Regions from separate parts of the Guptibacillus hwajinpoensis genome, predicted to be linked through region 1. Evidence: riboswitches for the same ligand, from Rfam matches in the RefSeq annotation. Region 1 holds a riboswitch; each other region holds the start of a gene.
The links. Region 1 has a riboswitch for S-adenosylmethionine ahead of mtnK (S-methyl-5-thioribose kinase). Riboswitches for the same ligand answer to the same signal wherever they lie in the genome.
Positions count from the first base shown of each region.

Region 2: another riboswitch for S-adenosylmethionine. It lies ahead of ABFG93_RS15640 (methionine ABC transporter ATP-binding protein); the one in region 1 lies ahead of mtnK (S-methyl-5-thioribose kinase).
Region 3: another riboswitch for S-adenosylmethionine. It lies ahead of ABFG93_RS16580 (5-methyltetrahydropteroyltriglutamate--homocysteine S-methyltransferase); the one in region 1 lies ahead of mtnK (S-methyl-5-thioribose kinase).
Region 4: another riboswitch for S-adenosylmethionine. It lies ahead of mmuP (S-methylmethionine permease); the one in region 1 lies ahead of mtnK (S-methyl-5-thioribose kinase).

Region 1 is NZ_CP156674.1:1,518,157-1,521,297, forward strand. Features, by position in the region: gene ABFG93_RS07715 (pyridoxal phosphate-dependent aminotransferase) at 1-222, opposite strand, end outside; gene ABFG93_RS07720 (carbon-nitrogen family hydrolase) at 331-1,125, shown strand; SAM riboswitch class I at 1,196-1,333, shown strand; gene mtnK (S-methyl-5-thioribose kinase) at 1,433-2,641, shown strand; gene mtnA (S-methyl-5-thioribose-1-phosphate isomerase) at 2,642-3,141, shown strand, end outside.
Region 2 is NZ_CP156674.1:3,019,908-3,023,048, forward strand. Features, by position in the region: gene leuD (3-isopropylmalate dehydratase small subunit) at 1-240, shown strand, start outside; gene ilvA (threonine ammonia-lyase) at 237-1,247, shown strand; SAM riboswitch class I at 1,372-1,481, shown strand; gene ABFG93_RS15640 (methionine ABC transporter ATP-binding protein) at 1,633-2,655, shown strand; gene ABFG93_RS15645 (methionine ABC transporter permease) at 2,648-3,141, shown strand, end outside.
Region 3 is NZ_CP156674.1:3,210,360-3,213,500, forward strand. Features, by position in the region: gene ABFG93_RS16575 (SNF2 helicase associated domain-containing protein) at 1-1,605, shown strand, start outside; SAM riboswitch class I at 1,735-1,834, shown strand; gene ABFG93_RS16580 (5-methyltetrahydropteroyltriglutamate--homocysteine S-methyltransferase) at 1,956-3,071, shown strand.
Region 4 is NZ_CP156674.1:2,302,753-2,305,893, reverse strand. Features, by position in the region: gene mmuM (homocysteine S-methyltransferase) at 1-431, opposite strand, end outside; gene mmuP (S-methylmethionine permease) at 406-1,809, opposite strand; SAM riboswitch class I at 1,891-1,993, opposite strand; gene ABFG93_RS12080 (GNAT family N-acetyltransferase) at 2,199-3,141, opposite strand, start outside.

The sequences.
Region 1 (3,141 bases):
AGGCTGTCCACGAAAGGGTGGATATTTGTGATAAGCGGGCTTTTCAGCAGCTTTTTGTAGTGATTCGATAATATGCTGAGGAGTTGGCTGATCCGGGTTCCCCTGACCAAGGTTAATAATGTCATACCCCGCTTCAACATAATGATTTACCTTCCCGGCAAGCTTTGCAAAAAATTGTTCTGGTAGCCGCTTAAGTGCTTCTGATGGTTCAAAGTGTTTCAAAGTCAATCACATCCTGTTAAAATTTTCGTGAAATTCTAGTAAGTTATGTTATCTTGGATACACAATCATGTAAAGTAAATTTTCTAAAAGCTTGAGGAGGAAGATTCAATGAAAAAGCTTACCCTGTTGCAATTTGATATTGCTTTTGGTGATCCTGAAAAGAATTTCGAGAAGGTTGAACAGCTCGTTTCTGAAGCTGCGAGTCAACAGCCAGATATTATCGTGTTGCCTGAATTATGGTCTACTGGCTACGATTTATCAAGACTTGATGAAATTGGCGACGTTGACGCAACGAAATCAATTAAATTTCTTTCGAATCTCGCAAACAAACATTCCGTTAGTATTGTTGGTGGCTCTATCGCAAAACGTCATGAGAAAGAGGTTACCAATACGATGCTTGTCTTTGATCGAGATGGTCAGCTTGTGCACGAATATAGTAAAGCTCACCTTTTTAGACTGATGAACGAAGAAAAGTATCTTGTTTCAGGAAATACGAAAAGTCACTTCACACTTGAAAACCTTCCATGTGCTGGATTCATCTGTTATGATATTCGCTTTCCAGAGTGGCTTCACCTTCATGCCGTTGAAGGTGCGCAGGTTCTATTCGTTCCTGCAGAATGGCCAGAACAGCGAACAGACCACTGGCGCGCGCTGTTAATTAGCCGTGCCATTGAAAATCAGTGTTACGTTATCGCCTGTAATCGAGTTGGTTCAGATCCAGACAATGTATTTGGCGGTCATTCCCTCATCATCGATCCATGGGGAACTGTACTAGCTGAAGGAGGAACGGAAGAAACCATTTTAGTGGGATCGATTGATGAAAAAGAAATATCTTCAATTCGGACTCGAATTCCCGTATTTGAAGATCGCCGCCCGGATATTTATAACGAATTTTCGAAATAATGTTGACAACCCTTGGGAATTCTCTGTAAGATACATCTCAAGCACAAAAAATTATAAAATTCATAACTTTCTCTTATCAAGAGCAGGCTGAGGGATTTGGCCCTATGACGCCCAGCAACCGACCTTCTATTTTGATCAATTCGCTTTACTGATCTGAATGGCACGGTGCTACTTCCAACAGAATGATTTTTGTTCTGGAAGATAAGAGCTACGAAGCTTCTATGTCTTCTAGCCTCTTTCTTCGGAAAGAGGCTTTTTTTATTGCTTAATAGATACTAAGAATTCATTTATTTGAGGGGGATTTACAATGACAAGTAGTACGACAGGATATACGCCTTTTACGGAGGAATCGGTCGTTCACTTTTTGGAACAGCACGGTATACTAGATGGCTCGACCACTGTCAATGTAAAGGAGATTGGGGATGGAAATTTAAATTATGTTTTTCATGTCCAGAAGCGGAAAACAGGTGATGCCTGGATTGTGAAACAGGCATTGCCATACGCAAAGGTCGTTGGTGAATCCTGGCCGCTTACGCTTGATCGTTCTCGCATCGAAAGTGAAGCACTTAAGCAAGCTTACTCGCTTGTTCCTGAACTTGCTCCTGTTGTCTACTTGCATGACACCGAAAAGGCTGCAACCGTTATGCAGGATTTATCCAGCCATACCATCCTCAGAAAAGGACTAATTGACGGACAGGTCTATCCAAAGCTTGCGAGAGACGTTGGTACATATCTTGCACATACACTCTTCTTCACCTCAGACTACGGTCTTGGTCCAGCCCGTAAGAAAGAGCTTGCTAAAAAATTTATCAATCCTGATTTATGTGGGATTACTGAAACTCTCGTTTTTACAGATCCATTTTATAATGCTGAGAGCAACAGTTTTTCTGAACCGATAAGAACAGATGTAGAAGCCCTCTGGAACGACGATGTGCTTTTGAAAGAAATTGCTGCGCTTAAACATGCTTTTCTAACAAAAGGCGAAGCACTTCTCCACGGTGATCTGCATACCGGAAGCATCTTTGTCACAGAGAGCTCGACAAAAGTTATTGATCCTGAATTTGCGTTCTATGGTCCAGCTGGATTTGATGTGGGAGCATTTATTGCGAACATTGCACTCAGTATTCTCTCTCAGAAAGGACACAGAACTGAGGAGGAAAAAGACAAGTATGAAGCGTTCCTTTTCAATGTCATCGATGAAGTCTGGAGCACCTTCGAATCAACTTTCCGCGATCTCTGGAGTGTACATCTTGTTTCTGAGAATCGCTATTCTGAGCACTACCTCGATGGGCTGCTTCAATCGATTCTTGTTGATAGTGTCGGGTTTGCTGGCTGTAAAATCATTCGTAGAACAATTGGACTGGCACACGTTGAAGATATTGATCGCATTAAGGATATCGGCGTAAAGCTATCTGTTGAAAAGCAGGCACTTCGACTTGGTAAGCAGCTTGTTCTGAGAAGAAACGACATTACATCTATTCAAGATTACATCACGTTCATCAAGGGGGAGTTATAAATGACGAACGTCTCACCGATCGAATGGAAAGGCGATCACCTTTTACTACTCGATCAGCGCCAGCTGCCACATACAGAAGTGTTTATTAAACAAGCAGCGATTGAAGATGTCTGGAACAGCATTGCAGCACTTGCCGTTCGTGGCGCTCCTGCTATTGGAATTGCAGCTGCATACGGTCTAGTTCTCTGGAGTCAGCAGTTTCAATCCGAATCACCTTCAACCTTTAAAACCGAATTAACGAAGCAGCGAAATTACCTTGCTTCAGCTCGTCCTACCGCTGTGAACCTTTTCTGGGCCATTGATCGGGTATTACGAGCCGGACTCACTGAAACATCAGTCGTGAAAATGAAAGAAGCTATCCGAAATGAAGCAGTTACGATCCATCGGGAGGATGAGTTAATTTGCCAGCGCATCGGTGAGCATGGCCTTAAGCTCTTGAAAGACGGAGACACAATTCTCACTCACTGCAATGCAGGTGGTATCGCAACCACTAAATACGG
Region 2 (3,141 bases), 1.5 Mb from region 1:
CCGATTGCGCTTCCTCAGGAAACGATCACAGAACTTTTTTCGAAGTCGAAAAATGGGTACCAGCTCAGTGTTCAGCTAGAGCAACAGCAAGTCAGTGATGGAAATGGACTTTCGGCTTCATTTGAAATCGATCCTTACTGGAAAGAAATGCTCTTAAACGGTTGGGATGAAGTATCTCGTACACTGTCACTTGAAGAGAAAATCAGTCAATATGAAGAAAAACAATATGTGGGAGAGTGAATGATCTTGGGAATTATCAGGAGAAATATGGCGTTGACGTTGTAAGTGCAATGGAGAATCTGCTCCAGGCGGTCCATCGAACACCGCTTCAGCAGTCTAAAACATTAAATGATCGAACAAATAAAGATGTGTTCTTGAAAATGGAGAACCTGCAGCGCACGGGATCCTTTAAGCTCCGAGGTGCTTACAACAAAGTATCAAGACTCACGGACCTTGAAGCTGCTCGTGGCATTGTTGCAGCTTCTGCTGGAAATCATGCACAGGGAGTAGCCCTCGCTGCAAATGAACGAGGGATCAAATCTAAAATATTTATGCCTGCACAAACACCTATCAGTAAAATCGAGGCTACCCGCTCTTATGGTGCAGAAATTGTTCTCGAAGGGGATTCTTACAACGAAGCCTTTGCAGGGGCACAGTGCGAGCAGAAAGAGCGTGGAGCCACCTTCGTCCATGCGTTTGACGATCCTGACGTTATGGCAGGTCAGGGAACAGTAGCGCTTGAAATGATGCAGCAATGCCCCGATCTGGACGTGATTCTTGTCCCGGTAGGAGGCGGTGGCCTACTAGCTGGTATGGCACTCGCAATGAAATCATATTTCCCCCACGTTAAGATCATCGGAGTTCAGGCAGCTGAAGCATCTGCTACATGGAATCGTTATAAAGGTGCCGGGCCGAAAGTGCTACAATCGGTAAAGTCGATTGCAGACGGCATTTCTGTTAAAGAACCCGGGAAACTAACGTATCCGATTATTGATCATCTCGTTGATGATATGTTAACTGTGTCAGAAGAGGAAATTGCAACCGCCATTCTATTTATGCTCGAGAGACATAAAACCCTTGTAGAAGGTGCTGGTGCTGCTTCACTTGCTGCTGTTCTTTTCAAATCAGGAAGAATTAATGGCGAGAAGATTGGATCAGTTATTAGTGGCGGTAACGCAGATATTGATAAGCTTCCCTCATATAAACTCCTTGCACAGCGTGCAAAAACCATCAGAAAAATTAGCTGATGGTTTTCATTTTGGAACATTTTTTGATTATTGTGACTTTTTGCTCAGTAATTGACACTCATAAAGTACCATGCTAGAATTCAATTTAGCACTTAACCAGAGTAAAGTAATTTCAATTTTATATCTCTTATTCAGAGAGGTGGAGGGACTGGCCCTATGAAGCCCGGCAACCGTCGAACAACTTGTTTGAAAAGGTGCCAATTCCTGCAAAGCATATGCTTTGAGAAATGAGAGGAAGACATCGTTTATGACATGCCTTTCTGCTCACTGCAGGAAGGCATTTTTTATAGAAACATATTTGTTAAGTCGTACCCGGGGTATGATAGGCAATAGGAATCAATCTAGCCTGGTTACTACCTGTAAATGTATAAAGGATGTGAGACATGTGATTGAGCTAAAAAGTATCAAGAAAACGTTCTTCGCTAAATCAGGAAAGGTTGAGGCAGTTAAGGACGTGAATCTTTCAATAAAAAAAGGCGAAATATTCGGTGTGATTGGATACAGTGGTGCAGGTAAGAGCACACTTATACGAATGCTTAATCTTCTTGAGAGACCAACTGAAGGTACTGTTACAGTAGCTGGAAATAACTTGTCATCTTTAAAAGAAAAAGAGCTTCGATCAGCTAGACAAGATATAGGGATGATCTTTCAGCATTTTAACATTCTCTGGTCACGCACGGTGCGCGAAAACATTGCTTTCCCGCTTGAAATCTCAGGGGTTGGAAAGGAAAAGCGCAGTAAGCGAGTAGAAGAACTAATTAAACTTGTAGGGTTAGAAGGAAGAGAGAATGCTTACCCATCTCAATTGAGTGGGGGACAAAAGCAGCGTGTAGGGATTGCGAGGGCGCTTGCGAATAATCCAAAAGTTCTCCTTTGTGACGAGGCAACCTCAGCACTTGATCCTAAGACAACCGACAGTATTCTAGAGTTGTTAACTGAGATCAATCAAAAACTGGGATTAACTATCGTTTTGATTACACATGAAATGCACGTCATTCGGAAGATCTGCCATCGAGTTGCAGTCATGGAGAGTGGGCGTGTAGTGGAAGAAGGATCAGTACTAGAAGTGTTTCATCATCCACAGGAACCCATTACGAAAGACTTCGTAAATCAACTAAGTGAACCAGAGGAAATGAAGGAATCGATTGCACATCTGGCGGAGGATGCCGCTGGAGAACTTGTTCAGTTTACGTTCCTGAAAGGAAAGACAGGCTCACCGCTCGTGACTGAATTGGTTCGGAGGTATGAGATCGAAGTGAATATTATTCAAGGGAAAATTTCTCATACTCAGGATGGTCCTTACGGAAAGCTTTCTGTCTTCCTGAAGGGTGAGCAGGCTGTCATAGATGAAGCTCTTCGATATGTACGCAGCCAGGGAGTCGAAGCGGAGGTGATTACGAATGGCTGAATCTTTATTTCCGAACGTTTATTGGGAGAATATGTGGGAGGCAACCCTTCAAACAGTCTACATGACGGCAATCTCTGTAATTGCTACATTTATTCTGGGTATTTTACTCGGTCTACTATTATTTTTAACGGCACGAGGTAACATCTGGGAAAATAAGTACATCAATAGCGTAATAGCTGGAATTGTTAACCTGTTTCGATCGATTCCCTTTATTATTCTAATCATCTTGCTCATTCCTCTATCGGTATATATTATTGGTACGATGCTTGGTGCAAATGCTGCTTTACCAGCCCTGATTGCTGGTGCGGCTCCGTTCTACGCAAGAATGGTTGAAATTGCGTTAAGAGAGGTAGACAAAGGTGTTATTGAAGCCTCTCAATCCATGGGGGCCTCAAATGGGGAGATTGTTTTTAAGGTGCTCCTTCCAGAAGCCATGCCAGCCCTCATTTCAGGTATAACGGTTACGGCAATTGCACTTGTAAGCTA
Region 3 (3,141 bases), 1.7 Mb from region 1:
TCTCTCTTATCTCTTGAGACGAAAGAGATGGAAGAAATTCATCGTTTCTTGACGACCGTCCCGGCACAGGATGAAGATTTGGAGGCGAGTTTAAATATACCGGTTACCAAAAGCCTTCATCTTCTTGATTCTATTGATACGAGTGAGCTTTTTACGGTAGAGGATTCTTTTCGACAGTTCTTAGATCAACTCCTTCATCCGGGAAAATTGGATTTTGAGGTGCCAGAGAAGTTAGATCACATCCTGCGTGACTATCAAAAACGCGGATACAAATGGATGAAAACACTAGCTAGCTATGGATTCAGTGGCGTTCTAGCTGATGATATGGGACTTGGTAAAACACTGCAAAGCATCACTTATATTGTATCCGAGCTATCAATCATTCGAGAACGTAAGCTCCCTGTTATCATCGTTTGCCCGTCATCTCTCACCTATAATTGGCTGCATGAAATAAGGAAATTTGCTCCTGATATCCGAGCGGTTGTCATAGACGGAAATCAATCGAATCGAGAAAAGATACAAAAGAATAGCGCAGAAATGGACGTCGTCATCACATCCTATCCGCTACTTCGGAGAGACATTAAATGGTATGAGAATCAATCGTTTCACACGGTGTTTTTTGATGAGGCTCAGGCGTTCAAGAATCCAACGACACAGACTGCTAGAACGGTTAAAAGGATCGAGGCAAATCACCGTTTCGGACTGACAGGGACACCCGTGGAAAATTCAATTGAAGAGCTCTGGTCAATCTATCATGTCATTTTTCCACAGCTATTCCAGGGGTTGAAAGATTATAGCTATCTTACAAGGAAAACCATTGCTCGAAGGGTTCGACCCTTTTTACTTCGTAGAATGAAAGAAGATGTACTTGCGGAGTTACCTAAAAAAATGGAGTCCCTTGAGTTAACCGAGCTTTTACCTGAACAAAAGAAGCTCTATGCAGCCTATTTAGCAAAGCTACGAACGGATACACTGAAGCACCTCGACAGGGATACCATTCGAAAAAATCGGATAAAAATATTAGCAGGTTTGACGCGGTTGCGACAAATTTGTTGTCACCCTGCTCTATTTGTAGAAGGATACAAGGGAAGCTCAGCAAAATATGAGCAGCTGCTTCAAATCATTGAGGAATCAAGACTGTCTGGTAGAAGAGTTTTGATCTTCTCCCAATTTACTAAAATGCTTAAGCACATAGGTAGAGAGCTGACAGTCCGAGGTCAAACCTATTTCTATCTAGATGGAGAAACGCCTGCCGAGGAGCGAGTACAAACCTGTAATCGATTTAACGAGGGTGAGCGTGATCTGTTTCTTATTTCCTTAAAAGCAGGGGGGACTGGCCTTAACTTAACAGGTGCAGATACGGTGATCTTATATGATCTCTGGTGGAATCCTGCAGTCGAAGAGCAAGCAGCAGATCGAACGCACCGCATTGGTCAAGAGAAGGTTGTAAAGGTAATTAAGTTAGTAGCTCAAGGCACAATTGAAGAGAAGATGAATGAGCTTCAAGAGAAAAAGAGAGAGCTCATTGCAGACATTATTGATTCAGAAGAAAAAGCTTCAGCAACATTAACGGAAGAGGATATTCGTGAGATATTAATGGAATGACAGAAGGTGTATTTTTTCATAATCGAAACATACAATGCGGACCGTAGAAAAACAAATATTCTTATTCTCTTGAATTTTTACATTACTCCTGTATACTAATTATTTAACAAAACAATTTAATAGATAACTTTCTTATCAAGAAAGGTGGAGGGACTGGCCCGTTGAAACCTTAGCAGCAGACTTTTAAAGTACTGTGCTAATTCCAGAAGCATTGGCTTGAAGATAAGAAGAGAAATTTGTTATACAAAAATAACCCTCTTCTTATTAGAAGGGGGTTTTGTTTTTGTAAACCAAATCTAAATATTCATGCAGAAAATAACAATAAAGTTTAAAGAAAGAAGGAATTTAGATTGACGAAATCAGTAGAACAAAGAGTATCAAAAGCTCCATTTAAAGGAGACCATGTAGGGAGTTTTTTACGGCCGGAACGTTTGAAGCAGGCACGCTTACAGAAGGCAAAGGGTGAAATTACGGACCAGGAATTGCGGGAAATCGAAGACGAAGAAATTGTTAAATTAGTGGAAAAGCAAAAAGCAGTCGGGCTTAAAGCAGTAACGGACGGTGACTTCCGACGTAGTTGGTGGCATTTTGACTTCCTTGAAGGTTTGGATGGTGTGGAAGGTTTTGAAACCGAAAAAGGTCTCCAATTCGATGGTGTTGTGACAAAAGCGCATGGTATTAAAGTAACCGATAAAGTTGGATTCAGCGATCATTACATGATTGAGCATTTTAAATTCCTTAAAAGTATTGCAGGGGATGCGGTTGCGAAATTCACAATTCCAAGCCCTAATATGCTTTTCTTTAGAGGAGAGATCGATAAGGGGCTTTACGATAGTGACGAAGCATTTATAGACGACTTGATTGTTGCTTACCAGGGGGTCATTCAGGCGCTATACAATGAAGGATGCCGTTACCTGCAAATTGATGATACATCATGGGCTACTTTCTTTTCCGAGGAAGGAAGAGCATCAATTGAAGCGAAAGGAAAGAACCCCGAAAAGGTTGCAAAGTTGTGTGCCCGGGCGATCAACAAATCAATAGCCAATAGACCTGACGATATGCTCGTAACCATGCATATTTGCCGTGGGAACTTTAAGTCGACCTTTATGACGAGTGGCAGTTATGAAGAAATTTCCGAAACCATCTTCGGTGGTTTGAATGTCGATGGGCTTTTCCTTGAGTTTGATGATGAGCGTTCTGGTGGTTTTGAACCGCTCCGCCATGTCTACCGCTCGGACCTATCAATTGTTTTAGGTTTGATCACTTCGAAATTTGGTGAATTAGAGGACCCGGAAAAAGTGAAAGCACGAATTGCAGAAGCTTCAAGATATGTGCCGTTAGATCAGCTTTGTTTAAGTCCGCAATGCGGTTTTGCTTCCACAGAAGAAGGTAACTTACTGACTGAAGACCAACAATGGGAAAAAGTATGTCATGTATTGGATATTGCCAAAGAAGTTTGGAAGTAATTTATTCACATTAACATGTATATAACGTCTAGAAAATAGACACATAATCATTGAAATCAGGGGGCAATCC
Region 4 (3,141 bases), 780 kb from region 1:
ACGCCATAATCCCCTCTATACTCTGAGCCGTCTGAAAGAAATGCTCCATAAGGTCCTACTGATGCAGCAACAAGAGGTTTAGGCCTGGTCAATTGCTCATTCTGCTCCCAGAAATCATCACGCGCTTTTCTTGCTAGCACTACTGTTTTCTTAATTAACTCGATCGATTCCTGCTCGTTTAAACCACGTGCTTTAAGCCCATCTATTGTTGCCTGGTAGCTAGCGGTTATTGCACAGTCCGCTCCAGCATGGAAATAATCTAGATGAACTTGATAGATTAATTCAGGGTTCTCAAGTAATACCCGTGCTGACCAGAGAGGATCATTTAAATCACATCCATAATGTTCCAGCTCTGTTGCAAGCGCACCATCTAATATCATAATCGAGTAATCACGCAAAATGCCTTCAATAGGATCGTTTTTCAGTAACATAATTGACTCCCTTTCTCTTCATAGATTTAGTTAGATAATAGCTCCCATAACAAAAAGCAATAAAAGGAAAGCCACAATACAGGGCAATTCTCTGTGTAGGGTCAAAAGCGATCCCGATCAACGAAGCGAGACAGAGCAGAAAAGCAAGCACAGGGACGAGAGGATATAATGGAGTCCGATATCCCAGGTCTTTTACCGAATACCCTTCTCTTATAAATTGTTTCCGAAAGAGAAATTGTGACGCACAAATGCTCATCCACACCACTACCACCGCAAGACCCGAAATCGAAACGAGTACAACATAGACTGTATCTGGCGCAATCACGCTAGATAAGAGAGCTAGCACCCCGCCTAACATACTAAACATCACGGCATTTAGCGGGACACCCTGTTTATTTAGCCTGGAGAAAAACGGTGATATCGTTCGCTTATCTGCGAGCGACCAGAGCATTCTTGAAGAAGCATACAACCCGGAATTTGCAGCAGATAAGATCGCTGTTAAAATAACGAAGTTCATAATATCGGCTGCAAATGGAACACCAATCCGTTCAAGAACAGCCACAAACGGGCTTTCTAATACGCCAGCATCTGAAGCTGGAAGAAGAGCTGATAAGACGAAGATCGAACCGACAAAGAAAATAATTAATCGAAACACCGTAGTACGAATAGCTTTCGGAATTGTTTTTTCTGGATCTGCTGTTTCTCCAGCTGCGATACCGATTAATTCTGTTCCAGAGAAAGCAAAATTCACCGCTAACATGGTCATAACTATGGCAAATGCACCATTTGGAAAAATACCTTCATTCGTAAAATTGGAGAAAACCGATGTGTGTGTACCTGATTCCATCGGGATAAAACCAAAAATTGCTGCTCCCCCTAAAATAATAAAGAGGATAATTGCTAATACCTTAATGAGGGAGAACCAGAATTCTGTTTCTGCGAAAAATTTAACGGTAAGCACATTAATCACAAAGATTAATGCGGCGAACAATCCACTCCACATCCACACACTGATGAATGGAAACCACCGCTGCATCAGCATCCCGGCGGCAGTAAATTCGGAACCGAGAGCTACTGTCCAGGTTAGCCAATATAACCACGCCACCGTATACCCGGTACCTCCTCCGATGTACTTAGCTGCATAACTATGGAAAGCGCCTGTTTCTGGCATATGTACAGAAAGCTCCCCTAAACATAGCATGACAAGGTAAACAACAAGCGCCCCTACTAAATAGGAGAGAATCGTGCCGACTGGACCAGCCTGTTGGATCGTGTATCCAGAACTTAAGAATAGACCGGTCCCAATAACTCCACCAAGCGATAGCATCACGACATGTCGTGACTTCATTTTCCTTTGAAATTCCTGCTTCTCTTCCATTTCATACTCCTTTTCTTCCATCCAGAAAACCCAAAAAACGCACTCTAAAAGAGTGCGTTACTGACAAAATAAAACCGAAGGCTCTCATCTATCAGGTTTATCACCCGCTGGAGTTAGCACAGTATCCGATGGACCTGTTGCTGAGGTTTCAAAGGGCCAGTCCCTCCACCTCTCTGGATAAGAAATTATATTTTAACAAAAATATCAATTTATTAACTATTTGTCAAGGTATTGCCAGATTAATGCGAACGACCATTTTAATCAGGTATCTCACTCATTCATTGTATAGTAATTAAGAAGACATGAATTGTATGTCGAACCATGGATTGCATTGGCAAGTTACCTAATTCATACCTAAACACTCATTGCGATGGTCTAAATTTCTCCATTTAAAAGAAATCCATAAAATTTGTTTCTCTCTTCGACAAAATCCCCTTCAACACCTCAACGTCCTTCTTAGGCCCTTGAAGTAAACCAGCTTCATATAGAAATGCAGGGTTCTGGTATCCAGTCAGAATAGCCGTGAGTGTACTAATATTACAGCGAAGTCCACGTTTTGGTGGATGCTTGCAGGAGGCATTAGTATTATCCCCTTTAAACATCTTTACACCGTCAGAATGAATTTGAAAACTACCATTGTTCCATTCAGCCTGTTCATCAATAATATGTAGAAACAGAGATTCACCCTCATTCAATTCGAATGGATAGAGTTGTAGAAAGGCTTCAACGTCGATAATTCGTGCCATAAAATATGGCTCAACATTTGTTTTCACTTTTGGATTCGAAAGTATGAAAGGAAATGGATCTCCTTCGTGCGTTAGAATCGTTCCACCTTCAATCATGGAATCATGCTGACACAGATAGTTCCATAGACCTCTTCTCGCTTCCCCATCCAGACAGACAAATTCCTCCACTTCAAGGGAACGATCTTTCACTTGATAATACACATACCCAGTTATATTCCCTTCTTCATTCGTATAGCCAGCAAATAAAAACCCTTCTGAATAAACCCGTTCCTTCCACCAGCTTTCAGTGCGCACAAGCATGCCATTGAAGCGTTGAGCAAATTCTTCGTACACTGGATTAAGTGTTTCATACACATTTGTAAGAGCAATTCTACGTACTTTTCCGCCTACTTGAGGTAACGTGTTAAAATCTTCCTTATTTAATTTGAGCTTTTTCCAACTACTAAGCACTTCGAATCCGAATTTGCGATAAAACGGGATGTGAAAAGGATGAAGATAGGATATTGTTTGGCCTTTATTTTTCATTTCTACAAGTGCATGTCGAAGCAGACGTGCAACCCTGCCACCTCTTCTAAACTCCGGATAT